Regions from separate parts of the Enterococcus sp. UD-01 genome, predicted to be linked through region 4. Evidence: a T-box and tRNA genes for the amino acid it is inferred to sense, from the RefSeq annotation. Region 4 holds a T-box; the other regions hold tRNA genes.
The links. A T-box is a leader RNA that pairs with one kind of tRNA and senses whether it is charged. The one in region 4 lies ahead of argS (arginine--tRNA ligase), so its partner is inferred to be a tRNA-Arg.

Region 1 (7,780 bases), on a different contig from region 4:
GGTAGTTTAATTTTAAAAGCTCCTAAAGGGGAAAATACAGTTGTGATCGGTTATAATCCTAGTAATTTTTTCAAGCTATCTTTAGTAATTAAAATCATTTCACTTATTACTTTAATTATATATGGAATAAGTTCTCTGGTGAAAAAATATTTAACGCACAAAAACTAGATATACACCCGTTATACATTCAGAAATTTCTGAGTCTATAACGGTTTTTTTATTTATCTTCACTAAACCTAAACAAAAACCACTTTCTCTCTTGACCTGCCCACCTAATTATCGTAAGATAGTTAGGTCACGAACTATTTAATGAGGAGGGAAAATATGGACAGAAAAGTCGCGCTGAAAATTCGGATTTTGGCGAACGAGTTAAACCGAAAAGCAGCAGAAATCTTAAAAGAAGACGGCGCATCTTCCTCAAGTACCCAAATGAGTATGCTGAACTTTATTCATCGTCGCAATAAAGAGCAGATTCCCGTTTATCAAAAAGATATCGAACAGGAATTTGATATTCGACGTTCAACAGCTACCGGTGTGCTGCAAACGATGGAAAAGCGTTCATTCATTCAGCGTAAAAGCTGCAAAGATGATAATCGACTTAAATCAATCGTTTTGACCGAACTGGGGCAACAAAAAGTGAAGGAGAATATCTCAAAACTGCAAACCTTCAATCGATCGCTGGTGGAAGATATTCCTGAAACAGAGCTAAGTGTTTTTTTTGCAGTGGTAGAGAAAATATCTGAAAATAGTAAAAAAATAGACAAGAAAGGCAGGCGCATTACGTGATAAAAAAACTGATTGCCAATGTAGGCGAGTATAAAAAAGAAAGTATTATTACGCCCTTATTTGTAACCGGCGAAGTAGCTTTGGATATTATTATTCCTTTAGTGATGGCCATGATGATTGATAATGGAATTGAAAAAGGTGATAAAAACGCCATTTTAATGTATGGCGCTGTTTTGTTTGTATGTGCAGTCATTGCCTTGTATTTTGGGGCTATGTCCGGGCGTTATGCGGCTGTAGCATCGGCTGGCTTCGCCAAAAATTTGCGGGATCAATTGTTTAAACGAATTCAAGGTTTCTCCTTTTCGAATATTGATCGATTTTCTACTTCAAGTCTGATTACTCGGATGACAACAGACGTTACCAATGTTCAAAATGCGTATCAAATGATCATTCGAATTTTGGTTCGCAGCCCGCTGATTTTTATCTTTTCGTTGGCGATGGCGTTTCGAATTAATAAGGACTTATCGTTGATTTATCTGGGCGTCGTGCCTTTTTTGATGATTGGTTTAGCGCTGGTCATTTACTTTGCTCACCCAAATTTTAATAAGGTTTTTCGGATTTATGATAAATTAAATAATGTGGTTCAAGAAAATCTTCAAGGGATTCGTGTGGTGAAATCATACGTTCGGGAAGAGCATGAGGATCAAAAATTCAAGTCAGTTTCTCAAGATATTTATAAAACTTTTTCAAAAGCTCAAAGTATTGTGGCGTTTAATAATCCAATTTTGCAATTTGCGATTTATGTCTGTATGCTGCTGATTTCATGGCTGGGTGCTAAGTTTGTAGTCGGCGGCAGCTTGACAACCGGTGAGCTAGTCAGCATGTTTACCTATACGATGCAAATTTTGATGAGCTTGAACATGCTGTCTATGGTTTTTGTGATGGTTATTGTGGCGCGAACTTCTGCAGAACGGATTACGGCAGTTTTATCAGAAGAAAGTGATTTGAAAAATAACGAGGCTCCTGTCTATGAAGTGTCAGACGGTTCTGTTCGTTTTAAAGATGTCAGCTTTAGCTATGCCGAAGATATGGACAAATTAGCTTTGATGGATGCTGATATGGAAATCAAATCAGGAGAAGTGATAGGTATTGTCGGTGGAACAGGAAGCTCTAAGTCTACGTTGGTTCAGCTGATTCCCCGGCTTTATGATGTAACCAAAGGCGTAGTCGAGGTTGGCGGACGAGATGTGCGGGAATACGACCTTAAAACGCTGCGTGACCAAGTGAGTATGGTCTTGCAAAACAATGTTTTGTTTACAGGAACAATCAAAGAAAATTTACGCTGGGGCAATGAAGAGGCAACAGATGAGGATTTAATTCGTGTATGCAAGATCGCACAGGCAGACAGCTTTATCCAAGAGTTTCCGGATAAATATGATACCATGATTTCACAAGGCGGAAATAATGTTTCCGGCGGTCAAAAGCAGCGTTTGTGTATTGCCCGTGCCTTATTGAAAAAGCCGAAAATCTTAATTTTGGATGATTCAACCAGTGCTGTAGATACCAAAACCGACCGCTTGATTCGTGAAGGTATGCGTCAGGAAATTCCGGGAACGACGACCTTTATCATCGGTCAGCGTGTTTCTTCCGTTCAAGATTCAGATCGAATTATTGTAATGGATAAGGGACGAATTAATGCGATCGGTACGCACGACGAGTTGCTGGCAAGCAACCAAATTTATCAGGAAGTTTATGAATCTCAAGCGAAAGGATTTGGTGACGAGAATGCGTAATGGACAAACAAAAGGTGTTCGCGGAAGCCAAAATCCAATCAGAACACTGAAAAGATTATTTTCTTATATGTACAAAAATTACAAGTTCCATCTTGTATCAGTTCTTATTTTTATTCTTTTAAGCACCTTTGCGAATGTTCGGGGATCACTATTTTTACAAGTCGTGATTGACGATCATATTACGCCTTTACTGGGGACGAGCAATCCGGATTTTTCAGGCTTATTAAAAGCTATTACTACGATGGCGTTGATTTACGCTGTCGGTATTGTTTCAAACCTGTTTTATAATTTAATTATGGTTCGTATTAGTGAAGGAACGCAAAAATCGATTCGGGATGAAATGTTTACCCACCTTGAAACCTTGCCGATACGTTACTTTGATGGGAATTCCGATGGTGACATTATGAGCCATTTCACCAATGACACGGATACACTTCGTCAAATGATTTCACAAAGTATTCCTAACCTGATTGCAGCATTTGTTAGCTTTATCAGTGTGTTTATCGCAATGTTTTCAATTAGCGTGCCATTAACCTTACTGGTGATTGTTTCAGTTGGCTTAATGATTGTTACGATTCGTGCAATTGCTAGCCGCAGCGGTCGCTATTTCGGCAAACAACAACAAGATTTAGGGAAAGTAAATGGCTTTATTGAAGAGATGATGCACGGGCAAAAGGTCGTGAAGATTTTTAATCATGAGCCGCAGACGATTTCCCAATTTGTTGCAATGAATGAAGAATTGCGGGAAAGTGCTACGCAAGCAAATAAATATGCCAATAGTTTAATGCCGATTATGATGAATCTGCTCAATATTCAGTATGTTTTATTAGCCGTTATTGGTGGAATCTTTTCTGTCTATGGCATTTCAGGCATGACGATTGGGATGATTGCTTCCTTTCTTCAATTAAGTCGCTCTTTAAACATGCCGATCAGTCAGGTTTCCCAACAAATTAATTTCGTAATTATGGCTTTAGCTGGTGCAGAGCGGATTTTCCAATTGATCGATGAAAAGCCGGAAGTTGACGATGGCTACGTGACGTTGGTAAACGTTATTCGGCAAGGCGACCAATTGGTGGAAAGTGAAGCACGAACTGGACTCTGGGCTTGGAAGCATCCTCACGAGGACGGAACGGTTTCTTATACCGAACTGACTGGCGATGTGCGTTTTGAAGATGTTTCGTTTGGCTACGATCCTAAAAACAAAGTCTTAAAAGACATCAATCTTTATGCAGAGCCGGGACAAAAAGTCGCCTTTGTAGGTGCAACCGGTGCCGGGAAAACAACCATTACGAATTTGATTAATCGCTTTTACGATATTCAAGAAGGCAAAATTCGTTACGATGGCATCAACGTGAAGAAAATCCAAAAAAGCTCGTTAAGACGATCATTGGGAATTGTTTTACAGGATACTCATTTATTTACTGGAACTATACGTGAAAATATTCGCTACGGAAAGCTAGATGCTTCCGATGAAGATGTCATTCAAGCCGCTAAATTAGCGAATGCGGAGGTTTTCATTAACAATTTACCCGAGAAGTACGACACCGTGATTACCGGCGATGGCGAAGGCTTGTCGCAAGGACAGCGGCAGCTGTTGGCAATTGCCAGAGCAGCGATTGCTGATCCTCCTGTGATGATTTTAGACGAAGCAACCTCAAGCATCGATACGCGAACGGAAAAACATGTACAGGCGGGGATGGATCGTCTGATGAAAGGCCGGACTGTATTTGTCATTGCCCATCGCTTATCTACGATTCAAAATTCTGATGCGATTATGGTAATGGATCACGGTAGAATTATTGAACGCGGCAATCATGAGGATCTATTAGAAGAAAAAGGCGTGTACTATCAATTATATACAGGAAAAGTTGAATTGTCTTAAAACGGTACAATAAAAAAACAGCAGTCGTTAGAAAGATCTACTGACTGCTGTTTCTTATTTAATAAAACGGATAAATCGAATACGCCAAGAGAGATTCGAACTCCCGACCGCTCGCTTAGAAGGCGAGTGCTCTATCCAGCTGAGCTATTGGCGCATACTAACGCAACAAAATTTATTATAATGAACATGGAAAACAAAGTCAATCATAAATTAGAAATAACAACAAACTTTTTCTGAAAACAGCCCTATTACTGGAAATCATGAACTTTTCGTTGACGACAAGCGCTAATTTTGATATGATGTTAATGTTGTAATTGTGGTCTCCACAGCTACAACCGCACAGAACAAGTTTGTAAGTATGAGCAATCATCACTTGGGATGGCGAGTCTAAGTCTAGAAGAAGGAGGTGCTTTATAGCATGTACGCAATTATCAAAACTGGTGGTAAACAAGTAAAAGTTGAGGTAGGCCAAGCAATTTACGTTGAAAAATTAGACGTAGAAGCAGGCGAAAAAGTTGTTTTTGACGAAGTTATCTTAGTAGGCGGCGAATCTACAAAAGTAGGTGCTCCAACTATTGCAGGTGCAACTGTTGAAGGAACTGTTGAAAAACACGGCAAACAAAAGAAAGTCGTAACGTTCAAATACAAACCTAAAAAACATACTCACCGTAAACAAGGTCACCGTCAACCATATACAAAAGTTGTGATCGAAGCAATCAACGCATAATTCTTTTAAGTTGTATAGGAAAGAAGGCCTATCAATGATTAAAAGTTCTTTTAAACGAAATGATGCAGGACAAATTCTATCTTTTGAAGTCTCAGGGCACGCTGAAGCAGGTCCGTACGGCAGCGATCTCGTTTGCGCAGCAGTTTCTGCACTAACGATCAGCACTGTCAATGGAATTAACGCTTTAGCAGGTTTTGAACCGATCGTAGAAACCAACGAAGCTGAAGGTGGTTACCTTTATGTGGAGATGATTGAGCATACGAATCAGGAACAAACCAACATTGCCCAAATTCTCTTGGAAAATCTATTATTAGGTTTACAAGCAGTTGAGCAAGAACATAATGAATTTATCCAAGTGAAAACTATCAATGAAAAATAGGAGGTGCAGACGATGTTACTAAACATGAATTTACAATTATTCGCCCATAAAAAAGGTGGGGGTTCTACTTCCAATGGTCGTGATTCAGAATCTAAACGCTTAGGTGCTAAGAGTGCTGACGGCCAAACTGTAACTGGTGGATCAATTTTATATCGCCAACGCGGTACTAAGATTTACCCAGGAACAAACGTAGGTATCGGCGGAGACGACACTTTATTTGCAAAAGTAGACGGCGTAGTACGTTTCGAACGTAAAGGCCGCGACAAAAAGCAAGTGTCTGTTTATCCAGTCGCTCAATAATTTTTGAATTAAAAGCTCTATCCTTTGAATAACAAAGGATAGAGCTTTTTTTGTGATTTGAGTGAATAGAGTGTTTGACCTTGATTTAAGTTTATAAATTAGAAAATATAGTTGTTTTTTTAACTAAGATATTCTTTATTTACTGTTTAAAAATGAGTAGATCGATTTTGATCTTCCTAGACTAGCTTGACGCAATCTCGTTTGTATTTCTTTCATAAGTACACTTACTTCACAAAGCATAGAAGTATACATACCTGTAAAAAAGCTGATAATCTAGAGTAGTGCTGATAAACTGCTTAACATTATGAGTAATCATCTCTGTAATCTAAAAATATGATATTCTTTTTTTTGTGTTAGCTTAGAAAAAAATTCTTTTTATTTAAATTGCAGTGTTTTAAAATTTTACATGTTTTAGCATCAATAGAAACTACTCTATAAGAAGATTCTATCTTGAGAGGTAAGACAGAATAACCATTTCTAGTTAGTGATGATGGTTTATTGATTGTTAACAATCCTTTTTCAAAATTCCTGTTTTCCCAAGTTAATGCCAAAGCTTCACCTCCATGAATACCACTAAATAGCCATGTGCAAAACGTCTAAAACCCATTATTCATACACGTTTCAGGGATATGACTACTCCCTTTATCACTCCAATTTATAGAAACAATCAGCTCCAAGTGATAAAATAATTTTGCCAAAAACTATAAGGAGCTGATTAGTATCTACCGTCAAGAAATTTTTGAAGATATATCTCTTTTTACTTCGCAGCCTGTCGCTCGATTTTATGATCAATTGTTTCTAAATTTAGATTTATCAACAATTGATGAATATCCTAAAACTGGTCGTAAAGGCTACTCCGCTCATGTGATGATTTGTGCTTTTATTGTCATGAAAACTGAAGGTTTTCCTATGATTACTGAACTTCTAGATCATTTGAATAATAATCTGTTGATTGCTCATTATTGCGGATTTGATATTGCCAGACCTTACCTTCTTACTGGTCATTCGACAGATTCCTAAAAAATTTAGAGCATACAATTCTATCCGACCTTATGCAGGATCAAGTACTCATACTTGCAGATAAAGGCATTATTGATACTTCTTTTATCGGTTTAGACTCTACGCCAATTTCTGCGAATACAACTCTTAATAATCCCAAATCTTTTTCCCGTGATAAATTCAAGAAGGAAACTGTCCCAACCAATGATTCTGATTGTAAAATCGGTGTTCATTCTGCTTCAAACCAGATAAATGTACGAAAATACAACTTTTATTGGGGATATAAAAATCATGTATTGGTTGATTGTATCTCTGGACTTCCAATCGCTGAATTGACAACTACCGCAAATGTTGCCGACTCAACCGTTGCACTTAGTATCCTTGCGGATACTCATTCTTTTTTACCCATTACTGAATGCTCTTTTTTAGCCGATAAAGGATACGATACGAAAGCGATTTATAACTAAGTCGCACATCTTTATAACGGGGAATGTTTTATCCCACTAAACAAACGAAGAACTAAAACAGTTAAAACATTACCTAAGGGAAGTCCCATTTGTGAAGCTGGTTTAGCTATGCATCGAGATGGAAAATTTTCAGATGCTGGTCGTACTCGACAAAAATTTTGTTGCCCGTTTAAATGATCTAATGTTGGTCATTGTCCTTGTAACCATAAGAACTTCCTAAATGGGAAGAAAAATCGTGGCTGTACAAAATATCAAAAGATTCCTGATGACTTAAGACTATCTATTGATCGAACGCGTAAAACATTCAAACAAAACTACTCTTTACGTACAGAATGCGAATGATACAATGCTCGCTTTAAAAATGCTGGACAAGAGCGTATGTGGGTAAAAAATATAAATTCCGTTAGGAATTTGACTACCCTCACTCATATTTCTCTTTTATCAATTGCTATTGCTGCTATAAACTCAAATAACAGCCAGTCCTATCGCAAACTTAAAACCTTAAAA
Region 2 (7,780 bases), on a different contig from region 4:
AAGGCTTGCAAGGCTTTTTTTACGCTGTCCGTAGAGGTCTCTTCGCCAGTATTATTAGTTAGTCCATGAGAAAAGAAGGTTCTTAACTCAAAAACACCAAAATCAGCAGCCAAATATTTACCATTTACTGCCCGGCTGACTGTGGATTCATGAATGTTCAGGGTATCAGCGATTTCCTTCAAGGTCATTGGCTTTAACGGACGATCTTCTTTAAGAAAAAAGTCCTGCTGTCTTTTTACAATTTCACTGCCAACTCTTAAAATCGTATCTCCTCTTTGGGCAATCGTTCTTTCCAGCCATTCAAATTCATTTTTCTTTTCTTGGATATACTTTTGAACTTCGGCATCCTCTGTCGCTTCCATTCGTTCAAAATAGTCCTGCTGAAACTGTATTTTTGGTGTCCCAGTTTTATTGGACGTGACAATCAACTGGTTATTCTTTACTTTGATAGTTAAATCAGGACGAATATATAAACCAGCGGTCGATTCAAAAATACTGCCTGGAGCCGGCGTCAAGGTTTGAATGTAATCAAAAATCACTTGAATTTCTGCTAGTTCCACGTTAAATTTTTTCGCTATCAGAGCCCATTTACGTTCGGCTAAATGCGTGAATTCTTCTTCAACGACAATATAAGCTAATTCAGGCGCCGCATCATCTCGCTCAATCTGCAAAAGCAGACATTCCCGCAAATCGCGTGCACCAACACCAGCCGGATCTAGTTGTTGAATTAAGGTCAAGGCGTCAAGCATTTCAATCGATTTGGCTCCTGTTTTAGCAGCGGCCTCCTGTAAATCAATCATCAAATAACCGTTTAAATCAATGTATTCCACTAAAAATAAAACCAATGTTCGAAGATACGTATCCCGATAATTTAAATGAATCTGATCAATTAAATATTCAAACAACGATGTATGATTATCAGGAATTTGATTGAGATAATTATTTTCTTCGCCGGTGTACGTTCTTGAACTTGCCGTTGAAAAATCATTACTGCTTTCCGTTTGAATGTCGATTAAAGGATTCTCCAGTGATTTTGTTTCTATATAAGAATAAAGCTCTTCTGTGTTATATTGTAAAATTTGAATAGACTGCTGCAGCTGTTGTGTCATGGCTAACTTTTGAACTTGCTTTTGCTGTTGAGATAAATGTTGTTCAAATTTCATTATTTTTACTCTTCCTCTTGTATTTTTTCGAATTATCAGCTAAACTAGTATTCGTGCTTGCGTCCTTAGTGTAGTGGATATCACGTAAGATTCCGGTTCTTGAGACGGGGGTTCGATTCCCTCAGGACGCGTTATTTATAAAATCACTGAAATCAATACTTGCAGACACTTTTACTTGGCGTAAAGGTGTTTTTTTGTTTTAACAATGCATTTTGAAACAAGGAATTCATTATTTAAAAAATCAAAATAAAAATTTGCAGCATAATCCTTTAACTTTTTAAACGCTTGATACCGACCAATCAGTCAGCCAACGAAAGCGAAGATCCGCTCCTGACAAAAGCTATTTTAATTTGCTGTTTAATACTGTCTTTATTGTATCCTATAAATAAAGCAATTTCTATATTAAATTAAGAAGCTGTTAGGAAGGTTTTCCCTCACTAACAACTTCTTGTTTAAACTACTTATTTTATTTTTTTATATCCGTTACATTTTGATTTCTCTCTCAGGATTTTTCACTAAATTTGCTCCCCATAAGCCGGCTAATGAAGTGATAATTAAACCGATAATCATCGCAACAAAGCCCCAGATAGAAGCCTTAGCAGTCGCATCAGCTGCATCATCAGCCGCTTTTCTAGCATCGTCAATAGTTTCTTTTAAATCATCTTTCGCTTGTTCCAAGTTCGTACGAGCTGTATCAATTTGTTTTTGAGCTTCATCAGTGGCTGTTTTTAAGCCATTATAAATATTATCCGTCGCTTGTTGAGCTTCTTCTTGAGACAAGTCGCTATTTTTAGCAACGGCGTTTGCAATCGCATCCCTATCAACAGAGTCTCCAATTTTTTTGGCTTGATCCTGTAAAGAGTTTGCAGTATCATCAAAAACTTTATCTGCATTATCAGGATCTTTAGCAATTTCTTTACCGGCTTCTTTAATTTTATCCGTAGCCTCATTCATTTGATCTTTTAAATAATCTGGCTGCAGCTCTGGTACATCCGTATCTTTTAAATACTTGTTTACATTTCCCTGCAATTCTTGGGTATTCACTGTCCCTATTTCATCTGTAACTTTATCAAAGCCTTTTGAAATAGCATCTCCAGTTGTCGAAGCAACCGCACCCACACCATTTCCCACGCCGGAAGCGATATTGCCTAAAAGTGAACCTACGGCTGAAAAAGTGCTGATAGCTGTATAACTAACCAACAGCATTACGACTAACATACTGGTAGCCCAAGTTAAGAAGCCGTGCAGCAAGCCAATTCTTCTAGCTGCCACACCAGCCACAAACCCAGCTGCCATAAGTGAAAGCACCACTGTAACAATTGTCCAAATAATCAAACCAGTTCCGACGCCTTCTAAAGGATTATTTGAAGTGGGTTCAAGTGTTCCGAAGCCAATTGCAGAACCTATAAGACCAAGTGTCATAAAAATAGCTAAAAACGTAATTACTCCTGCAAAAATAGAGCCCCAAGAAATATTAACACCTGCCTCGCCATCGGTAAAATAGGTTCTAAAACCTGTTTTTCTTTGTTCCATTTCATTCATCCTCCTAATCTTTGGTTACTTTTAGTATAGAAGCGGTTATTTTTTTATACAAATATTTTGATTTAAAAGGATTCTATGACTTACGTTTTATTATTTAATAAAAAAGCAACTGCAATTGTCTGAAGCAGCTCATTCATGAATCAATGAAAAAATAACGAGTTCTTATTGCATTTGCGTTAACTCTGCTGGCCGTTCAAAATATTTTTACATAAACCAAAACGTGGGCGAAACAAAACTAAAAAAACAGTCTTGTCCCGCCCACTACTTACGAATAAACGGTGGTCAAAAGTCAGGTTCTTCGGCAATTTCATAAAAGACGATCAATATAAAAAGCCTATTGGTCGGCTTTTACTCCAATTGCTCGAACCTAAACGACTTTTGGCTCAACCTCGCAGTTATTTACTTCCCCAGTTTTACATTTTTTATAGTTTAATTGGCGTTGCCGTTTCAGCTAATACATCATTTAGTTGCGCGACGTTTTCTTTTCCTTGCGCGCGCAGCCATTTAAGCGCAGCATCTTTTCCTTCTTTAATGTAGATGCCAACACCTTCAGCCCAGGTTGCTCGGCCGCAAAGAACACCATTAAAAGTCGAGCCGGCTTCTTTAGCGAAGCGCAGAGTATCGCGGAAAAGCTCTGCTGAAACCCCTGCACTTAGGAAAATAAAAGGCAGCGCGGTAGCTTGAGATTGTTCGACAAAGTATTGTGCCGCTTCTTCTTGAGAATAGACCGCTTGACCTTGAGCATAGCCGGCTACAAAATTCATATTCACGGGAACTTCTACTTTTAAAACATCCACATGGTACTTTTCATCAGAAAAAATTCTCATCATATCATTGACTTTATGGGGTTTGCGTTTGGCATATTCTGCACTGTTGGCAGCTAAACCCGCTGCATCGTAAGAAACCAACTCTAAAAAGAACGGCATTTCTTCTGCTAGACATTCAGCGCCTAATCGTTCAATAAAGGCATGTTTTTGCTCATTAATTGCCTCTTCTTCGTCAATATCATAATAAAGTAAGAATTTACAGGCATCTGCTCCGGCTGCTTTCAAGCGGTGAACAGACCATTCATTTAAAATATCAGGTAATCTTCCAGGAACAGTTGCATCATATCCCGTTTTCTCGTATGCTAGTAACAAGCCACTGGCTGGATCGTTCTGTTTGGCCGCAGGTAATCCGTATTCGGGGTCTAGTAATATGGAAGATGTGTAGGGTGTTAATTCCTTTGAAACTAAGGTTTTAAATTCTATTATATCTTCCGCAGTGGCTTTTTCTTTAAATTGCCCCATCATTTTTTCCATGGCGCCGCGCTGATCAATCGCTAACGCTGCGATGATACCAGCTTCATTCAACATTCGTTTTAAGCGTGCTTTGTGCATGTCGCTCACTGTTCTTCCCCTCCAATTTCATATAATACCTTCACTTCTTTTGAATTCTTTTCACGCATTTTTTCAAAGGGCAGAGCTTGATCTTCTAAAGAATAGATGCCAGTAATTAATGGTCGGGTATCAATTTCACCTTTTGCTAAATAATTTAACGCTGCATGCCATTCAAATCCCGGAAAAGGTGCAGAATAAGACATCCAGGAACCGGTCAATTCTAATTCCCGACGTAAAATCAACTCAAACTCCTCTGCTTCAAATTGTACAGGATGAGTAGAAGTACCGACAAAGACTACTTTTGCTTTGCGCGCCGCGTATTTTACCGCTTGTACCTGTGTTATGTGATTGCCTGCTGTTTCAAAAACAATGGTTCCCAGCCCATGTTCTTCGAAATACGTATCTAAATTAGTTTTCAAAGGATTGACCACCAAATCTGCACCAATTTTTTGAGCCAACTTTAATTTTTGCTCATTTAAGTCAACCACGATAATTTCACCTACGCCTCTAGCACGCAACGCAAGCACTGTCATTAAACCGATTGTTCCCGCTCCCAAAACAACTGCTTTATCTCCGGCTTTTGTACGGATGCGTTCAACACCATGAATAGCTACAGTCAAAGGCTCAATTGTCGCTGCAATTTTTAAATCTAACGTTTTTGGTACCACCAAACAATTTTCAGCCGGCGCAATCACATATTCCGCCATTGCTCCTTGCTGTCTTGAGCCAATAAAACTATAATGCAAACATAATTGTGGATGACCGCTTCGACATTGTTCACATTCATTACATGGAACGAGTGGAGCAACCGCTACTCTTGTCCCTTTTGCTAAATCCACTGCATCACCCGTTTCAACAACAATTCCTGAAAATTCATGACCCAGCACTTGAGGAAATTGATGAACACCACCGTCAAAATAACGAGGCAAATCCGACCCGCAAACACCTACGTATGCCACCTTGATTAATACTTCGCCTTTTTTAGGTGATGGTTTAGCAATCTCTTGCAATTCAAACGCTGCTACATCTGTTACCGTTAAAGCTTTCACTTGCTCTCACCTTCCTAAGCTTCTTTTGATTCAACATATAATTTTCCTTGTTTATATTTTGTATACGTGTAAGCAACACAAAAACCATAAAGTACGAGGATTACAAAAAAGCCAAGCCCCATTTCCAACGTAATTCCCTTAGACAATAGATAAGTAATCGGAGAACCTGCCTGGTCCATAGAAGAAATTTGTTCTCCTGCTTTTGTCAAGCCGACTTGTTGACCCAGCGCTTGTTGAATCGGCGCCATTTGATTTGAAATCCATAATGTCATCGTCATAATAGCGGTACCTGAAAATAATACGCGGAAAATATTGCCTTTGTGTACTCCTACGGCAATGGCTACGAAAAAGCCGATAGTTGCCAAATCACCGAACGGAAGAATATTATTACCCGGCAAAACTACTGCAATTAAGATGGTTAATGGAACAAATAGCATAGAAGAAGCTACCACTGCTGGATCTCCCAGCATTAACGCACAATCTAAACCAATCCGAAAATCACTTCCTGAAAAATGTTTATCCAACATTGTACGAGCCGCTTCGGAAATAGGAATGAGTCCTTCCATAATCAGCTTAACGACCATCGGCATTAAAACCATTACCCCAGCCATTTGTACCGCTAAAGTTGCCGCTTGGCCAATAGAATATTTTGCTAATAAACCAATGACAAACCCTAAGATAGCTCCAACGACAGTCGGCTGACCGAAAACACCTAAACGTTCTTCAATTCGATCCGGCGTTAAGGTTACTTTCTTTAAGCCGGGAATTTTTTCTATCAAATCATCAATCGGTTTTGCAATACCCCCCATATAGGCCGAAGTACCGTGAGGCATCGCAATTCCTTCTAACCCAAAGTATTCATCCGTAACGGGAGTAAAAATATCTCCCAGCTTATAAATAATTGCTGCGTGAATGACAATCCCTACGATTGCCCAAACATAGCTTCCTGTCGCTACTTGAATCATGGCTCCTGTAAAAGCAATGTGCCAAATATTCCAAATATCAACATTGACCACTTTTGTCAGTTTCGTCGCCAACATTAAAATATTCACTCCGATTGCAATTGGTATCGCAATCAAGCCCATGTTTGAGGCCCATGCCATAGGCGCGGTGCCCGGCCAGCCTAAGTCAATAACATTCAAGCCTAAATTGTAATTATCAGCCATTGATTTAGCCGCATCACCCAAATTTTCCGTCATTAAACTAATAACCAAATTAATTCCGACAAAACCAATTCCAACTGTCAAACCAGAACGAAGCGATTTTCCAATACCTTGTTTTAACAAAACACCGATAATAAAAATGATTAACGGCAACATGACTGTCGGACCTAAATCAACAATATATTGAATAACTCCCATTAAAAACCCCTCCTCCTATTTTAAGGCATCTAAAATTTGTTGCTCCAGCTTTTCAATACCAATCCCTGAAATAAAGGCTACACCGTGAAGGATTGGTACACCATAATCTTTTTTCACTTTGGCCGTTGTAACGATTAAATCTGCTCCATCCTTTTCTGTATCTAATTCGGTAATCCTAGTTTGCTTTACTTCTGCATCAATGCCATTGGTTTTTAACAGCTCTCTGATACGGTTAGCCGCTACAGTAGAAGTTGCTATAGCACCGCCACAAGCAACAATAATACGTTTTTTCATCATTATTCCTCCTCAACTATTTTTACAAATACAGATTTACAGCACGTTCAAATTCTTCTAAGTTTTTAGCACCTAAAGATTTCGCCACCAATTCGCCCCCTTGAATTTTTTCAATGAGGTTTTGCAATTGAGCCAGATGCGTCTCACCTTCACTAAGCACTAACATAAAAAATACTCTTGGCCGAACAATGTCCTCTTCGTCACCTCCCATCTCATTAAAAACAATTTCTTGCTGATTAACGATACATAAAATTGTATCTTTTTTTACAAACGTACCGTCTGTATGCGGTATTGCAACAGGTGGTACAGTTGGTAACCCGGTTGGAAAAGCTTTTTCTCTGGTGTTTAACGCCGTTTCAAACGCCTCTGACACATAGCCTTTACGAACTAAAAATTCAGTTGCACCTTGAAACAGCTCTTCCTTTGTATTAAAAGAAGTGTTAAATAAAAATTCCTTTTTAACCATTCTTTTCACTTCCTTGCGTTTTAATAACTTCAAAATCATATTTTGAGAATTCTTCTTCTACTTCCGCTTCTTTAATGTTAGTCGTAATAACGATATCTAAATCTTCCAAACTCGAGGTTTTATAAAGAGCTGACTTGCCGAACTTGGTTTCATCAGCCAACAAAATCACTGTTTTACTTTGATGAAGCATGACCTTGGAAATTTCGATTTCACCCATATGATAATTCGTTACGCCCGATTTAATATCGATACCGGCACAACCGAAAAAGCCTAAGTCAACGAATATTTCCTTGGCATTGTTCAAGCCGAACGTACCAAATAATGAATCTTCATTTTTCCGAATATTTCCTCCTAAAATAATCAGTTGAATTCCCGGAGAGTGGATTAACAAATTCACTATGGGAATACTGTTGGTAACGATTGTCAAGTTTTCAAAATCAACTAATTTTTTTGCCAAAGCATACGTACTTGTTCCGTAATCTAGATAAATAGTGTCTCCTGGTTCAATAAATTGATAGGCACGTTC
Region 3 (7,780 bases), on a different contig from region 4:
ATTTACTTTCATTATTGGCGAAGTGAATATAATTTAAAGCTAAATCAACGATGGTGTTGCCGGTATGTTCAACAGGAAATACTTCAGTTGCTAAATACTGATGGATTTTTTCAAATAATTCTTCTTTCAGATCATCCATGTTTTTAAATTCTAAATAAATAGGTTGTGTCGAGCATTTCATTTTGGTTGCAATGTTTCTTGCAGTGAATTTCGAAAATCCTTCTGTGGCCACTACTTCGTATGCAGCATTTAAAATCTGATCTTTAGTAATTGTTTTTTTTCTTGCCATAATTCTTCAATCCCCTCTACCTATCCTTAACAACGCTTCCACATCAATACTATAGTTATTGTAACACGATTTGATATTTCTGCAAAATACTACTCTCTCTTCTTTGCGTTCATCAACAAATGGATAAGATAGCTGTTTTCTCTCCTTTTTACGTGAATTAAATAATCATAAAGCTCCGCTTGATCGTTTGAGCTCATTGACTTTACGTGTTATGATATTAGCGATTATATCCGCACAAATCAGGAGGTTATTTTATGACATTACCAAATTTTGATGAGTTATTAAAAAAATATGCACGCTTAATTGTGGAAACAGGCATCAACGTGCAAAAAGGTCAAAGCGTGGTCTTACAGATCAGCGTGGATCAAGCGCCATTAGCTCGCTATATTACGCAAGAAGCCTACAAGCTTGGCGCAGGCGAAGTGATTGTACAATGGAATGATGATATTATCCAACGTGAATTTTTACAGCATGCTGATGAAAAGTATCTAAACAATATTCCTCCATATAAAGTGGATCAAACAAACGATTGGGTGGAAAAAGGCGCCAGCCGCATTAGTGTGGTTTCAGCCAACCCTGATGCTTTAGCCGGTGTTGATGCTGATAGAGTAGCCGCTTTTCAAAGCGCCTCTGGCAAGGCTTTGGCAAGTTTAAGAAAAGCCACTCAAGCGAACAAAGTCAGTTGGACAGTTGTTGCCGCTGCCGGTAAAGAATGGGCAGCCAAAGTCTTTCCTGAATTACCGGAAACGGAACAAGTAGAAGCTTTATGGGATCAAATTTTTAAAACAACACGGATTTATGAATCCGATCCTGTAGCAGCATGGCAAGCACATGATGAAAAATTAGCTGCAAAAGCTGAAGAATTAAATAAAGAGCAGTTCAGTGCCTTACATTATACAGCGCCCGGCACAGATCTGATTGTTGGATTGCCAAAAAATCATTTGTGGGAAGGCGCCGGTAGTGATAATGCCCGCAAGGAAAAATTCATGGCCAACATGCCAACAGAAGAAGTTTTTACAGCACCTGACAGCCGCCGTGTTGACGGTACAGTTGCAAGCACAAAACCACTCAGCTATGCCGGTACAACCATTTCAGGCATGCGCTTTACCTTTAAGGATGGAAAAGTCGTTGATTTTTCTGCAGAACAAGGAGAAGAAGTCTTAGGTAAATTGCTGGAAACAGATGAGGGTGCCCGCCGTTTAGGAGAAGTTGCTTTAGTTCCTGATCCTTCACCAATTTCTCAATCTGGCATCACCTTTTACAATACTTTATTTGATGAAAACGCGTCAAATCACTTAGCCTTCGGTTCTGCTTATGCATTTAATTTACAAGGCGGAACGGAAATGAGCGAAGAAGAATTGATTGAGGCCGGACTTAATCGCAGTCACACACACGTTGATTTTATGATCGGCTCTGATCAAATGAACATTGACGGCATTCGTGAAGATGGAACACGCGTACCGATTTTCCGCAACGGTGACTGGGCTTAGTACTTCTAAAAGAGGTTGGCTGGAATTTTGATCACTAGTTATTCGTAAGTAGTGGGCGGAACAAAACTAAAAAACAGTTTTGTTCCGCCCACTCTTCTTTTTTATTTTACAGCACGTGATAGTTTCTAAGTACACGGACTTTAGGCTATACTAATAGTATAAAGTGAAGTCAAGTATAAGGAGCTGTTTTAGTTGAACTATCCCAAAGAATTAGTTAAAAAGGTAGAGAAGGAATTAGCTGGTCATCAATTAGAAGGCTTTTTATCTGGTCAAGGGCCTAAAAATGCTGTTCTAATGTTAATCGGTGAGGCGCCCGGCAAAACGGAAGTCGACACAAATATTCCCTTTAGCGGTAGAGCAGGCAAAAAGCTAGACGGCTGGCTGGAACTCGCAGGCTTAAATCGTTCAGATATCTATATTACCAGTGCTGTTCGTAGTCGCCCTTTTCACATAAAGAAGTACCAAAGTAAAACAGGAATCATCGAAACAAAATATCCCAATCGAACGCCTACACAAAAAGAAGTAACAGCTTTTGCGCCTCTTTTGGACTTTGAGATCGAAACGATTCAGCCTGAAATTTTGGTTCCAATGGGCAATATCGGTTTGCAGCGATTATTAGGAAAAAGCTACACTATTTCTGCGTATCATGGGAAAAGTTTGAACTTACCAATCCTTCATTTTGATTCTATCCAACAAAAATTAATTGCAACGTCCAATCGTTTTACTTTATTTCCTTTGTATCATCCAGCTGCTGTTTTCTATAATCAAACACTTGAAAAAACAATTCAAGAAGATTGGTTAAAGCTAGCTGCATTGATTCAGAATAAAAATTACTAGCAAAGAAGAGATTAAGCCAAATGTCGTTTAGGTTCAAGCAATTGGAGCAAAAAACGAACGATATGTTTTTATATTGATCGAATTTTATGAAATTGCCGCAGAACCTGACTTTTGGCCACCGTTTATTCGTAAGTAGTGGGCGAGACAAAACTGTTTTTTAGTTTTGTCTCGCCCACTACTTTTAGTATGTTTTTTTATTTATTAATAAGGTCCAAATAATTCAGCTGAATAGCCAATCGTTTTCAGCCCTTGGGTAATCCGATACGTTTTAACATAAATTGTTTTACGATATGGATCATTTAATTCTGCATCCACAAATTTCTTTAATGATTTTGTATCCTTAAATAACTTTAGTCCATTTTTTAGATAAGAATTTGGAACACCCAATTTTTTAGGATCTAATTCGCCTGCATAGGTTTTCTTTTCTCTAAATGAAACTTTCGATGAATAATTAACAGTTGTGTAATTCTTTTTAGGTACTAATTTTACTTCAATAGCTTCTAGGCGATAAGCATACTTAGCTGTTCCAGCTGGCAGTCCGCCTTTTTCCCAGCCCATCCAACCGAAGTTTTGCGCATGAACACGGTAAAATACATCATATTTTTTCCCAAGCTCACCTGTCAATTTAATTTGGATTGCTTCTAAACGTTTGGATTGCCCAGAGGTTCCAGAAGTCTGTCCATTCTTTTTCCAACTTTGCCAGCCAATATTTTGGATATGCGTACGATATTGAATGTCGCCTTTATAAGGTGAATTTTGAACTTTCAGCTGAATTGCTTCTAAACGCTTGGATTGCCCAGAGGTTCCGGAAGCTTTCCCGTTCTGTTTCCAACCTTGCCAACCGATTTTTTGAATATGCGTACGATACGTAACTGTTGGTGCCGACGCAGCATAAGGTGTAGCAGCGGCTTCTTCCGTTCCAGAGTCTTGAAGAACACTTTCATCACCAAAACCAGCTTCCGGCGTTACAGAAATTTGTTCTGCTGCATTAGCTGTTGTCCCTAACGTTAATGCTGTAAATGCAAAAACTAAAAATAAACTAACCTTTTTCATTTTCTCACTTTCCTTTCTTAATAACACAATAATTATATAATATGCCCAAGTTGCTTTACAATAGTAAATGCAAAAATATTATCATTTTGAAAATAATTTTTTTAAAAATATGACCAAAAACATACAAAATGATTTTTTTTAATACCAAAACAACATATAGCGGCTCTTTCTGATATTTATATTCCTTTTGTACCGATTTTAAAAAAAATCTTTTAGAGCAATTAATTCTATCCAAACAGCGTATTTAATATTAACGTAATATTACAAAACAAGATGAAAAGCTTTATTTAATCATTATCTTGCTTAAAAAAACCTTAAGTTTCTAATTACATTTGAATATCTATTGTTTTTTATTGAATGTATGTTACATTATAGTTACAAATGTTACAAAAGGAGTTTGAGGGGAAGATGTTGGCGAGGCGTTCTAATATTGAATTGATCAGGATTATCAGTATGCTAATGATTGTTTTTCATCATTATGCAGTACATAGCAAGTGGGTATTTTCTGAAGTATATTCTAATAGGCAGTATTTCATCGAAGTTATCGGAAGTTTCGGAAAAATTGGCGTAATTTTGTTTGTTTTAATTACTGGCTATTTTTTAACAGATTCTACGTGGAAACCTAAGAAATTAAGCAAGTTGTGGGGTTTAGTCACTTTTTATTCACTATCCATCTACTTACTTTTTCTTTTTTTAGGTAAGATTCAATTAAGTAAATACGGATGGGGCTATCTTTTTCCAATCCCCCTATCCCTTTATTGGTTTCCAACGTATTTTTTCTTTTTATATTTATTGCTACCAATGCTTAAAACATTTGTAGCAGCCGTTGATAATAAAAAAATCTTGTCTTCACTGATATTTTTTATTTGTGCTGCTCGACTGTCTGCCGTGTTAAAAAACGTAACAGATTATGGTACTAGTTTTTCACTGGATAAATTATTTTTAATGATCATTTTTGTTCTGATCGGCTATTTAATCAAAGAATACGAAGATCAAATAATAGAAAGACATACAGCATTGCTGCTTATTCTTGGCATTTTTTCATTTGCATTAATCATAGCGGGACCAAAGCTGATAAACAGCTTGAACGATTCCTTTGCTTTGCATTTTTCACATTATTTCCTAGCTGAATTAAACAGCTTGACTGCGTTAGTCTTTTCAGTTTGCCTCTTTATCTTGTTGTTAAAGGTGAACATCCAGAGCCTTCTAGCAAAGCTTTTAGGGTCATGTATGTTTGCAGTGCTCCTAATTCATGATAATCCCATTGTTCGAGATACATTATGGGTTCAAACCTTTAAAAATGCAGAACACTTTTTAGATCCTTGGCCACAATTTATCTTACGTGCAGTAGCTGAGCCATTGCTTGTATTTTTTCTGTGCGTACTTATTGAATTAGCAAGAAAAACAATCCTTAAATTCCTAAGACGCTTTCGTTCAACTGAACTAGCCAAAAATCCCACTTGAAGAGTTGAGTAATACAGCTTACTGAAATTGCATGTTGATCTACTTCAAAAATAAAAAAACTTTAAGCCAACGACTTAAAGTTTTTTTTACGTTCCCGACTGGAATCGAACCAGCGACCTATCGCTTAGGAGGCGATTGCTCTATCCTACTGAGCTACGAGAACATACTCAATTATTTTAAATTTCTTTTAACTATGTGTCAACCTCAAACAAAACATCCAGAGCCACTAGGTTGACTCAATAAAGCAATTTTTTTGATTCCCTGTGACTTTTCATAAAATACTAAGTCAGTATAACGCATTTCACAAATCGTTTATGTTTGCTTGACTGTGCACAAAAAAAGAGTGCTTATCAACACTCTTAATAAGATTCTTCAATCATTTGTAGCATTTTTTTAAATTGACGCTTTTTAAAATACATTAAAATCGTTCCTAAAATAGCATCGTTCATTTTTTGTAAAAAACCAAAGGATTCCATTTTTTCTTGATAATGAATTTCGCAGGATTTCTCATCAATCGGAACAATATCATAAGCTACTGAAAAATCATTTTTAGTTGTGGAGGTTCTAAAGTGGTAAGCAGTGTTATCGACAACCTTTTCGACTTTAATTTTGGCCCGACTGTTTTTAGAAAATGATTTTACATATTCAAAATTGTTCAATTGTTTTTTTGTCAAACTTTTCCCGGTGTGCTTGCGAATATCAAAAAGAACAGAATCAATCACTTTTTCATAAAAGTAAGGCGCCGGAATGTTTAATTTTTTAGTAATTTCCATTATTTCTTCACCTCTTGCTGTTTCTTCTCTTTATTTTCTTCATTTTTCTTTCCTTTGAAAAAGATATAGCCACCGGCCACAACTAAAAAGAAACCAGTTGTCATGCTTAACAAATCATAGGTCATTGTAACAGGATTCAACGTAAATAAAATTATCAAAAAACCAATACTGCACATAAATAAGCCGTTTCTTACCATTTTACATCCATCCAATCTTTTTTAAACTGCCGCTGCTTGGAAAAATAATACGCTGCCCCAAGATTGTTCTTTAATTAATGCTTTCGCTTTGGCCGCCGCTTCCTGTGGCTCACCCGTTACTTCAAAAAATAATTTGATTCCTTGTTTTTTTGAGAACTTGTATGTAAAATCACCGCCGTCATAGCTTTCTAATAACTTCTTGATTTCTTCCTGCTGCATTGCACTTGCAATTGTAATCATTGTTTTTGCTCCTTCACTTATAAAGCCGTTGCTTTCACCTTTAGATGAAAGCAACCTGCTTCATTTTTTATTGTTTATTCAAAATCAGTTGGTTCCATTTTATTCGCTGCAATCACGAAAGGTGTCCAAATAAAGAATGTGACAACCATGCACACTAGCGTAACAATCGGTGCACGCCAGTCAGCTCCTGTCGCTAAGAATGAAAGCAATAGCGGTGGAACAACCCACGTTACTTGTTGAGAAACCGGGGCAACTAAACCGAAGTAGGTTGCCAACCAGCCAATCGTTGTTGCTACTACTGGAGCAACCAAGAACGGTACAAACATAATCGCGTTTAATACGATTGGTAGACCAAACATAATTGGTTCATTAATGTTAAAGATACCAGGTCCTAATGACAATTTACCAACCGTTAGATAGTCTGCTCGTTTAGAGAACAGTAAGATGGCAATAATCAATACAATCGTACCACCTGAACCGCCAAACCAGGCAAAGGCATCAAATGAACCACGAACCCACATATAAGCTTTGCCGTCTTCAATTGCTTTTAAAACGGCTGGTGTACCAGTCAAGCCTTTGTAGCCTTTTTGGAAAATATCAATGTTGATTAATTGCGCTTGGCCCCAAATACCTTCTAAAACAGGCGCTAATACGTTTGGCCCATGAATACCAAAGAACCAGAAGATCTGTACAAAAATTGTAACGATTAGTACTGCACCGATACCTTGAGATAAGCCCAAGAATGGTTCTGCAATATATTTTTGAACAAGATCAATAATTAATTGGCCATCTGCGATTTTACCAACAACAAAATTAATAATTGCAATAACGTATAACGCAATAGTCGCTGGTAAGATCGCAGCGAACGCTTTTGATACTGCTGGCGGAACGGAGTCCGGCATTTTGATTGTGATGTTTGCCAACATTAACTTACAGAAAATGATAACAGAAATTGCACCCATAATCATAACAGTAAAATACGCATTACCATTTAAATGATCCAGTTTCAACCAGCCCCAGCCGCCTGCAGTTAAGCCTTGTGCTGTTGCTGTCCAGCCTGAATCGGCAGAACCGGCATTGATTGTATTAACTAACTCTTTTGGAACAGCTGTTTCTAATGTATTAGAATAAGAAAAAGCGATTCCTTGAATTAATGTAGCAACCCCAACAATACCACCGGCTAAATCATTGACTTTATACGCTCTAGCTAAATTATAGCCCCAAGAAAAGGCAAAAACTAAGCCGGCAATTGCCAACGTACCGTTCCAAACAAATCCATTAATCCCAATAATAACGTTGATAACTGCAAAGATTCCTTTGTCGGCAGCAAGGTTTGCTGCATAATCAGAAAAGAACTGCTGAGGCAAGTCACGAATAATCGCGTTGATCATTACTGCGATTGATCCGGCCATTGTCGCTGGCATCGTGCCGATAAAA
Region 4 (7,780 bases):
ACCATATCCTTTGATGCAGTGACTGACTTGCCACAAGGAGCGGCAGCTCAAGATGCGGTGGTTCGTTATTATCCGTTAAAAGAAGCAGCTGCGCAATTGATTGGCTATGTTGGGAACATTACTGCGGAAGATATTGAAAAAAATCCCGAACTAACCAGCAATGGTGTTATCGGAAAAACTGGTTTAGAACAGGCCTATGACAAGGAGTTGCGCGGACAGGATGGCGGTAGTCTGGTCATTACGGATAAAGATGGAGTGACTAAAAACACCTTGCAGGAAGTTTCTAAAAAGGACGGACAGAAAATTCAACTAACGATTGACAAAAATGTGCAGTCGCAAGCTTTTACTATATTTGCAAATCGTCCGGGTAGTGCTGTTGTTATGAATCCGCAAGATGGTGATTTATTAGCCACAGCCAGCTCACCGTCTTACGATCCAAATAAAATGGCTAATGGTATTTCTCAAAAAGATTATGATGCTTATGCGAATGATAAAAACTTACCGTTTACAGCCCGTTTTGCTACCGGGTATGCGCCAGGTTCAACCTTTAAAACGATTACGGGAGCCATCGGTTTAGATAACGGTACGTTGAAGCCGGATGAAGAAATAGCGATTAATGGTTTGAAGTGGCAAAAAGATGCTTCTTGGGGCGACTACTTCGTTACACGAGTAAAAGAAGCAAGTCCCGTAAATCTTAGAACTGCTTTAGTCAATTCTGATAACATCTATTTTGCACAGCAGACCTTGCGAATGGGTGAAGATACCTTTAGAAAAGGGCTATCAAACTTTATTTTTGGTGAAAAACTTGATTTGCCGATTGCGATGAATCCGGCACAAATTTCAAACGAAGATAAGTTCAATTCGGAAATTCTCTTGGCAGACACAGGGTATGGTCAAGGTCAGCTGTTGATTACGCCGATCCAACAAGCGGCGATGTATAGTGTGTTCCAAAATAGCGGCAAGCTGGTTTATCCGAAAATCGAGTTGAATAAGGAAACAAAAACAAAGGATAATGTCGTCAAAGCTGACTCTGCCAATACAATTGTTACGGATCTTTTAGGTAGCGTGGAAGATCAAGATGGCTATGTTCACAATATGTATAATCCTGATTTTTCTTTAGCTGCTAAAACTGGAACAGCTGAAATCAAGGACAAACAAGATACCGTAGGCAAGGAAAATAGTTTCTTGTTGGCTATGGATCGCAGCAATAATAAATTTTCAGCGATGATCATGGTTGAAGATTCAAGAAAAAATGATACAGCGACAAATATCAGCAAACCGCTGATTGACTATCTAGAAGCGAATTACAAATAATAAAAAATACAGAGGTCAGCTGTAACGCCAGCTTCACCTCTGTATTTTTTATTTTGCTTTTTACGCGGCTGTAAAAATATGCTACAATAAAACGACTATATTATAGAAGGAAAGGGATTCGTGTGCGTATTTTAGCAATAGATACTTCCAACCAAACTTTGACAATTGCTGTGAACGAGGAGCAACGCTTGTTGGGAGAATATACAATAACGGTAAAAAGAAACCACAGTCTAACCTTAATGCCGGCGATTGAACGCCTAATGCAAGAGGTAGGCTTAACACCTAAAGAATTAGATCGGATTGTCGTCGCCCAAGGACCAGGCTCTTATACCGGTTTGAGAATTGGTGTAACCACGGCGAAAACATTAGCCTATACCTTGAATAAAGAGCTTGTTGGTGTTTCAAGTTTAAAAACAGTGGCAGCGAATTGTATCACGATAAATAGCATCATCGTGCCTTTGTTTGATGCTCGCAGAAATAATGTTTATACCGGTGCTTATAAAATGGAAGCTGGCCAGCTGCAAACCATCATTGCAGAGCAGCATATCGCCTTAACAGATTGGTTAAATCAGCTGGCAGACTACGAAAATGTTTTCTTTGTAGGAACGGATGTTGAAAAATTTCAAGAACAAATTCATCATACTTTACCAACCGCAGAAATTAATCGCATCGCCCACTGGCAAATACCTCATGGAGCTGTACTAGCTGAACTGGGAAGTAAGGCAGAGGTTATTGCTGAACCGCATCATTTTCTGCCAAACTATTTGAAACGGGTGGAAGCGGAAGAAAATTGGCTAAAGGAAAATCAGCCTGAGGTAGAAAATTATGTCGAAAAAATTTAAGCTTTTACAGCATCTCACAAAGCTATTTAATAAAAGTAAAAAATACAATGAGAAGAACGTGACCATTTCAAATGAGGATTACTTCGTTCGCTCTGTTGCCAATAGTGATATTAAAGATTTACTAGGAATTGAACGAGAAGTATACAATGGAGAACTGCCGTGGACTAAAACCGCTTTTTTAGTAGAGCTACAGGTTGCTGATCCGCATTTGTATTTGCTGATCCAAAAAGAGCAAAAAACAGTGGGCTTCATTGGCTGTCGGATTTTTGACAAAGAAGCGCATATCACAAATGTAGCTGTGGCAAAGGCTTATCAAGGCAAAGGCATCGGAAGTTTTTTGATCAGAGAAATGAAAGCATTCGCCCAAGCACACCAATGTGACTGTCTATCCTTAGAAGTTAGAATCAGCAATAAAAATGCGCAGCGCGTGTATCGGCAGCTAGGCTTTCAGTCAAGTACTATTAAACCCGAATATTACACTGAGAATAATGAAGATGCTCTTGAAATGATTTTGCCATTAAAAGAAGTGAAAAATGATGTACCTAAGTAAGCGCGATTTTTCACCGGAAACAGCACAAAGGCTTTGGGAAATATGTGAAGAGTCGTATGATCATGGCAGTCTTTGGTCAGCTAGACAGTTTGCAGCGGATATTGAGCAGCGGCTTAGTGAGTATTTTGTTCTAGTTCAAGAAAAGCAGTGGCTTGGTTTTATTGCCTATCATGAAATTTTTGATGAAATAGAAATAAACCATGTTGTCGTAGCGAAGGAACATCAAGGTCAGGGCGTAGGGCAACAGTTGCTGAAACAGGCGGTAGCGCATTGGATACAACAGGGATTTACGCAGGCGTTTCTAGAAGTTCGGGCATCCAATCTTTCCGCAAAAAAATTATATGAAAAAAACGGCTTTGAATTTATTAATTGTCGTAAAAATTATTATAGTCATCCGCAAGAGGATGGGGTCGTAATGTGTTTGAAATTGAAGGACGTGAAAAAATGACTTTGTTTACTAAAGAAAGAAATTTATTATTAGCTATTGAAAGTAGCTGTGATGAAACCAGTGTCGCTGTTATAGAAGACGGCAAGCATATTTTAGCGAATATTGTTGCCTCACAGGTGAAAAGTCATCGACGCTTTGGCGGTGTGGTGCCAGAAGTAGCCAGTCGCCATCACGTAGAAGAAATTACATTATGTATTGATGAGGCGTTAACTGAAGCTGAAGTAATACCGCAAGAGTTGAGCGGTGTAGCTGTAACTTATGGTCCAGGCTTAGTCGGAGCTTTATTGATCGGGATTTCAGCAGCGAAAGCCTTTGCTTGGGCGCATGATTTACCTTTGATACCTGTAAATCATATGGCGGGCCATATTTATGCCGCTAATTTTGTTGAGTCTTTACAGTTTCCTTTGATGGCATTATTGGTTAGTGGAGGACATACCGAATTAGTTTATATGAAAGAAGCCGGCTCCTATGAAATCGTAGGCGAAACAAGAGACGATGCTGCTGGCGAAGCTTATGATAAAGTAGGTCGTGTCTTAGGCTTAAGCTATCCTAGTGGTAAAGAGATTGATGAATTGGCTCATTTAGGAAAAGATACCTATCACTTTCCTCGGGCCATGCTGAAAGAAGAGAATTATGATTTTAGTTTTAGCGGCTTAAAAAGTGCCTTCATCAACACGGTTCACAATGCCCAGCAACGAGATGAAGAGCTATCAACAGAAGATCTAGCTGCTAGCTTCCAAGCGAGTGTTGTAGAGGTTCTAACAGCAAAAACGCTACGTGCATGTAAAGAATTTCCAGTAAAGCAGCTAGTGCTGGCTGGTGGTGTGGCCGCAAACAAAGGCTTGCGGGCAAGCTTAAGTGAACAAATGGCTCAGGAGCTTCCAGAGGTAACTTTCATTGTTCCTCCTCTTCATTTATGCGGCGATAATGCCGCTATGATTGGCGGTGCTGCTTTTGTAGAAGCGCAAAAGGGACATGTGGCTGATTTATCTTTAAATGCAGAACCGGGCTTAAGCTTTGTACCGATGAACTAAGCAAAATAGGACTAGGCACAGTAAAAAAAATTTGCTATAATAAAACAAGTTTAATAATGATTCGATGAAAAAGAGAGTACTTCATTTGCGTTACCACAGCGATTTCGGGAAGGTGCAAGCCGAAAATAACTGGATGAAGGAACCGCACTTTTGAGAATCTGCTTAGGCAGACGGCATCTACCGTTATAGATTAAAGTAGGTTCGTTGCAAATTGACGAACAAAAAGAGTGGTACCGCGGGAAAATCTCGTCTCTGATGCGTAAGCATCAGGGATTTTTTTGTATTTATCCACTAAATGAATACATGGTAAGTAAAACGTTAAAATTAATAGGAGGAACGATGATGAATAACAAAGAAATAGTCGCAAAAGCGATTTTTCAGGCAGTACAGGATGATTTAACCTTGGAGCAAGTCGCGCAGCTATTGGAAAATCCCAAATCTGCGGAGCATGGTGACGTTGCTTTTCCAGCCTTTTCTCTGGCAAAAATTTACCGCAAAGCGCCCCAGCAGATCGCTGCCGATTTAGCTGAAAAAATTGACGGTAAGGATTTTGAAAAAATCGAAGTCGTTGGGCCTTACTTGAATTTCTTTATGAACAAAGCTATGATTACAGAAGCTGTCATTGGGCAAATTGCTAAGGATAAAGGCCATTATGGTGACAGTAATATCGGTGGGCAGGGAAATGTGCCGATCGATATGTCTTCACCAAACATAGCGAAGCCAATTTCAATGGGACATTTACGTTCTACCGTTATTGGGAACTCACTTGCCTATATTTTAGAAAAAATTGGTTATCAACCAATTCGCATTAATCACTTAGGCGACTGGGGGACTCAATTTGGTAAATTGATCGTCGCTTACAAAAAATGGGGCTCAGAAGAAGCAGTCAAAAATGAACCAATTGCTGAACTGTTGCGTCTATATGTTGATTTCCATGAAAAAGCTGAAACTGAACCTGAATTAGAAGAAGAAGCACGCGCGTGGTTTAAAAAGCTGGAAGAAGGCAATCAGGAAGCCACAGAACTATGGCAGTGGTTCCGGACAGAGTCGCTAAAAGAATTCGATAAAATTTATGCGATGCTGGAAATTTCCTTTGATTCTTATAATGGCGAAGCTTTCTATAATGATAAAATGGCAGAAGTCGTAACGATGCTGGAAGAAAAGCATCTACTGACACAAAATGACGGAGCGGAAATCGTTGATTTGTCTGCCTATGATCTAAATCCGGCCTTAATAAAAAAATCTGACGGAGCGACTCTTTATATTACGCGTGATTTGGCTGCTGCCATTTATCGTAAACGGACGTATGATTTTGCACAATCTCTTTATGCCGTCGGTAATGAACAATCCAACCACTTTAAACAGCTTAAAGCGGTCTTAAAAGAACTAGGATTTGATTGGGCAGACGATATGCATCATATACCATTTGGTTTGATTACCCAAGGCGGTAAAAAGCTATCCACCCGAAAAGGAAAAATTGTTTTATTGGAAAAAGTATTAAATGAAGCCGTCGAGCTTGCCAACAAACAAATTATGGAGAAAAATCCTGATTTGCCAAACCGTGAAGAAGTTGCGAAGCAAGTGGGAATCGGTGCGGTTATTTTCCATGATTTGAAAAATGATCGTTTGAATAACTTTGACTTTGTTTTGGATGAAGTCGTTCGTTTTGAAGGAGAAACGGGACCTTACGTGCAGTACACGCATGCTCGGTCAATGAGTATTCTAAGAAAAGCAGATTTCACGATTGATGAAAACAAAGCATATCAATTAAACGATAAAGACAGCTGGGAAGTAGTGAAGTTATTACAAAAATTCCCAGAGGTGGTCCTGCAGGCGGCTGAAAGATATGAGCCTTCTGTTATCGCCAAACATGCTATTCAACTGGCACAAGCATTTAATAAATACTATGCTCATGTTAAAATCTTAGCTGAAGATGAACAAAAAGAAGCGCGTCTGGCTTTAGTCTTTGCCATGGCTACGATTCTTAAAGAGGATTTACGTCTATTGGGCTTACATGCACCTAACGAAATGTAATTAAAAAAAAATCCTTTAGCTAGTTTTTTTGACTGGGTAAAGGATTTTTTTAATAAGCATCTTGTAAAGATAGTCATTTAATATACTAGAAAATACGTTTATAAAGGAAATATTAAAGTTTGTTTACGGAAGTTGAAATTCCTAGTATTTCCAAAAACAAGGTGCTATACTGCATACAAGTCGAAAAATTCTTTGGAAACAGATGTCATTCAAAGAATTTTATCAAAATGCAAAGCAATCATTTAATTATTGCTTACATAAAAAGGTGGAACCAGAATTAATGACGGAAAAATGGCGTGAAGATCAGGAATATATGTCTTATGTAGAAGATTTACTGGCAACTGAAGAAGTACAGCGTTTAAGCAACTATACTCAGCATGTTCATTCAACTCGTTTAGAGCATTCAATCAGTGTTTCATACAATAGCTACAAGCTAGCCAAAAAATGGAATGGCGATGCCAGAGCGACTGCTCGTGCCGGCTTATTGCATGATCTATTTTATTATGACTGGCGCACAACAAAATTCGATGAAGGCTCTCATGCCTACATGCATCCTAGAATTGCCGTTAAAAATGCAGAAAAGCTGACAGAGCTTTCTGACTTAGAACGAGATATCATTATTAAGCATATGTGGGGCGCAACCATTGCACCGCCGAAATACAAAGAAAGCTATATTGTAACAATGGTAGACAAATATTGCGCAGTCAAAGAAGCGTCAGAGCCAATGGGCAATGCCGTAAAAGCAAAATGGCGCCAATTGATCGGAAAAAAACAAACGATTTAAACCAAAACAGCTGCTCTGTAAATTAAACAGAGCAGCCGTTTTTTTTGTTAAAAAATACATTTATAAGCCTTCGTTCATTTTAGCCCGTTCCAAGGATTTAAGTCGGTTCATCGCTTTGATATAAGAAGCAATCAACACTACAACAGATCCGGCCCAAGCTAGTGGTGAGGCAAGTGCTGCTCCGATAAAGCCAAAGACTGCCGTTAGAATAATCGCTGCAAAGGAGCGCATGACCAGCTCCATAAGTCCGGCTAAAGTAGGAATCACGCTTTGACCAAGACCTTGCAGGGTATAACGGACAATGAACAATATTGCTAATAACCAATACATACTGCCATTGACATTAAAATAGGTCTGTGCAAGAGCTAAAACCTTTGTTTCCTTAGCACTGACAAACAAAGTCACCAAGTGATCTCCAAAGAAAATTACGATGGCGCCGGCTAAAAAGCTAAAGCCAATACTCATCACTAAACATTGATTCACGCCTTGAATAATTCGTTTGTAATTTTTAGCGCCATAATTTTGGGCAGTAAACGTCGCCATCGCGATACCAAAGGACATCATAGGCTGAGTCGCAAATTGTTCAATTTTGCTGGATGCAGCTTGTGCGGCAACCACATCTGTTCCTAAACTATTTAAGGCAGCTTGTAAAACAATCGCACCGATGGCAATGATGGAAGATTGGAAAGCCATCGGCAGAGCAATATTTAAATGCGTGCGGATTTCTTCTTTATTGATAGCAAAATCTTTTTTGCGTAACTGTAAATTGGGTAT

Region 1: it encodes a tRNA-Arg, which carries the amino acid that the T-box ahead of argS (arginine--tRNA ligase) is inferred to sense. The anticodon was not compared.
Region 2: it encodes a tRNA-Arg, which carries the amino acid that the T-box ahead of argS (arginine--tRNA ligase) is inferred to sense. The anticodon was not compared.
Region 3: it encodes a tRNA-Arg, which carries the amino acid that the T-box ahead of argS (arginine--tRNA ligase) is inferred to sense. The anticodon was not compared.

Annotation. Positions count from the first base shown of each region.
Region 1 is NZ_JBIYEU010000004.1:26,171-33,950, reverse strand. Features, by position in the region: gene ABH902_RS05035 (hypothetical protein) at 1-168, shown strand, start outside; gene ABH902_RS05030 (MarR family winged helix-turn-helix transcriptional regulator) at 325-786, shown strand; gene ABH902_RS05025 (ABC transporter ATP-binding protein) at 783-2,519, shown strand; gene ABH902_RS05020 (ABC transporter ATP-binding protein) at 2,512-4,401, shown strand; tRNA gene ABH902_RS05015 (tRNA-Arg) at 4,482-4,555, opposite strand; ribosomal protein L21 leader region at 4,725-4,800, shown strand; gene rplU (50S ribosomal protein L21) at 4,820-5,128, shown strand; gene ABH902_RS05005 (ribosomal-processing cysteine protease Prp) at 5,163-5,507, shown strand; gene rpmA (50S ribosomal protein L27) at 5,520-5,807, shown strand; gene ABH902_RS04995 (hypothetical protein) at 6,161-6,358, opposite strand; gene ABH902_RS04990 (transposase) at 6,600-6,827, shown strand; gene ABH902_RS04985 (transposase) at 6,860-7,273, shown strand.
Region 2 is NZ_JBIYEU010000018.1:21,553-29,332, reverse strand. Features, by position in the region: gene rpoN (RNA polymerase factor sigma-54) at 1-1,163, opposite strand, end outside; tRNA gene ABH902_RS13255 (tRNA-Arg) at 1,223-1,294, shown strand; gene ABH902_RS13250 (hypothetical protein) at 1,647-2,696, opposite strand; gene lacD (tagatose-bisphosphate aldolase) at 3,128-4,084, opposite strand; gene ABH902_RS13240 (galactitol-1-phosphate 5-dehydrogenase) at 4,090-5,133, opposite strand; gene ABH902_RS13235 (PTS galactitol transporter subunit IIC) at 5,148-6,494, opposite strand; gene gatB (PTS galactitol transporter subunit IIB) at 6,510-6,788, opposite strand; gene ABH902_RS13225 (PTS sugar transporter subunit IIA) at 6,811-7,254, opposite strand; gene ABH902_RS13220 (DeoR/GlpR family DNA-binding transcription regulator) at 7,247-7,780, opposite strand, start outside.
Region 3 is NZ_JBIYEU010000008.1:54,485-62,264, reverse strand. Features, by position in the region: gene ABH902_RS08765 (TetR/AcrR family transcriptional regulator) at 1-289, opposite strand, end outside; gene ABH902_RS08760 (aminopeptidase) at 544-1,779, shown strand; gene ABH902_RS08755 (uracil-DNA glycosylase) at 1,972-2,616, shown strand; gene ABH902_RS08750 (hypothetical protein) at 2,818-3,669, opposite strand; gene ABH902_RS08745 (acyltransferase) at 4,051-5,133, shown strand; tRNA gene ABH902_RS08740 (tRNA-Arg) at 5,223-5,296, opposite strand; gene ABH902_RS08735 (DUF3284 domain-containing protein) at 5,493-5,906, opposite strand; gene ABH902_RS08730 (DUF3188 domain-containing protein) at 5,906-6,103, opposite strand; gene ABH902_RS08725 (hypothetical protein) at 6,125-6,343, opposite strand; gene ABH902_RS08720 (PTS sugar transporter subunit IIC) at 6,418-7,780, opposite strand, start outside.
Region 4 is NZ_JBIYEU010000001.1:455,112-462,891, reverse strand. Features, by position in the region: gene ABH902_RS02265 (penicillin-binding transpeptidase domain-containing protein) at 1-1,314, shown strand, start outside; gene tsaB (tRNA (adenosine(37)-N6)-threonylcarbamoyltransferase complex dimerization subunit type 1 TsaB) at 1,437-2,156, shown strand; gene rimI (ribosomal protein S18-alanine N-acetyltransferase) at 2,140-2,706, shown strand; gene rimI (ribosomal protein S18-alanine N-acetyltransferase) at 2,690-3,154, shown strand; gene tsaD (tRNA (adenosine(37)-N6)-threonylcarbamoyltransferase complex transferase subunit TsaD) at 3,151-4,188, shown strand; T-box leader at 4,244-4,445, shown strand; gene argS (arginine--tRNA ligase) at 4,531-6,222, shown strand; gene ABH902_RS02235 (HD domain-containing protein) at 6,503-7,006, shown strand; gene ABH902_RS02230 (MATE family efflux transporter) at 7,067-7,780, opposite strand, start outside.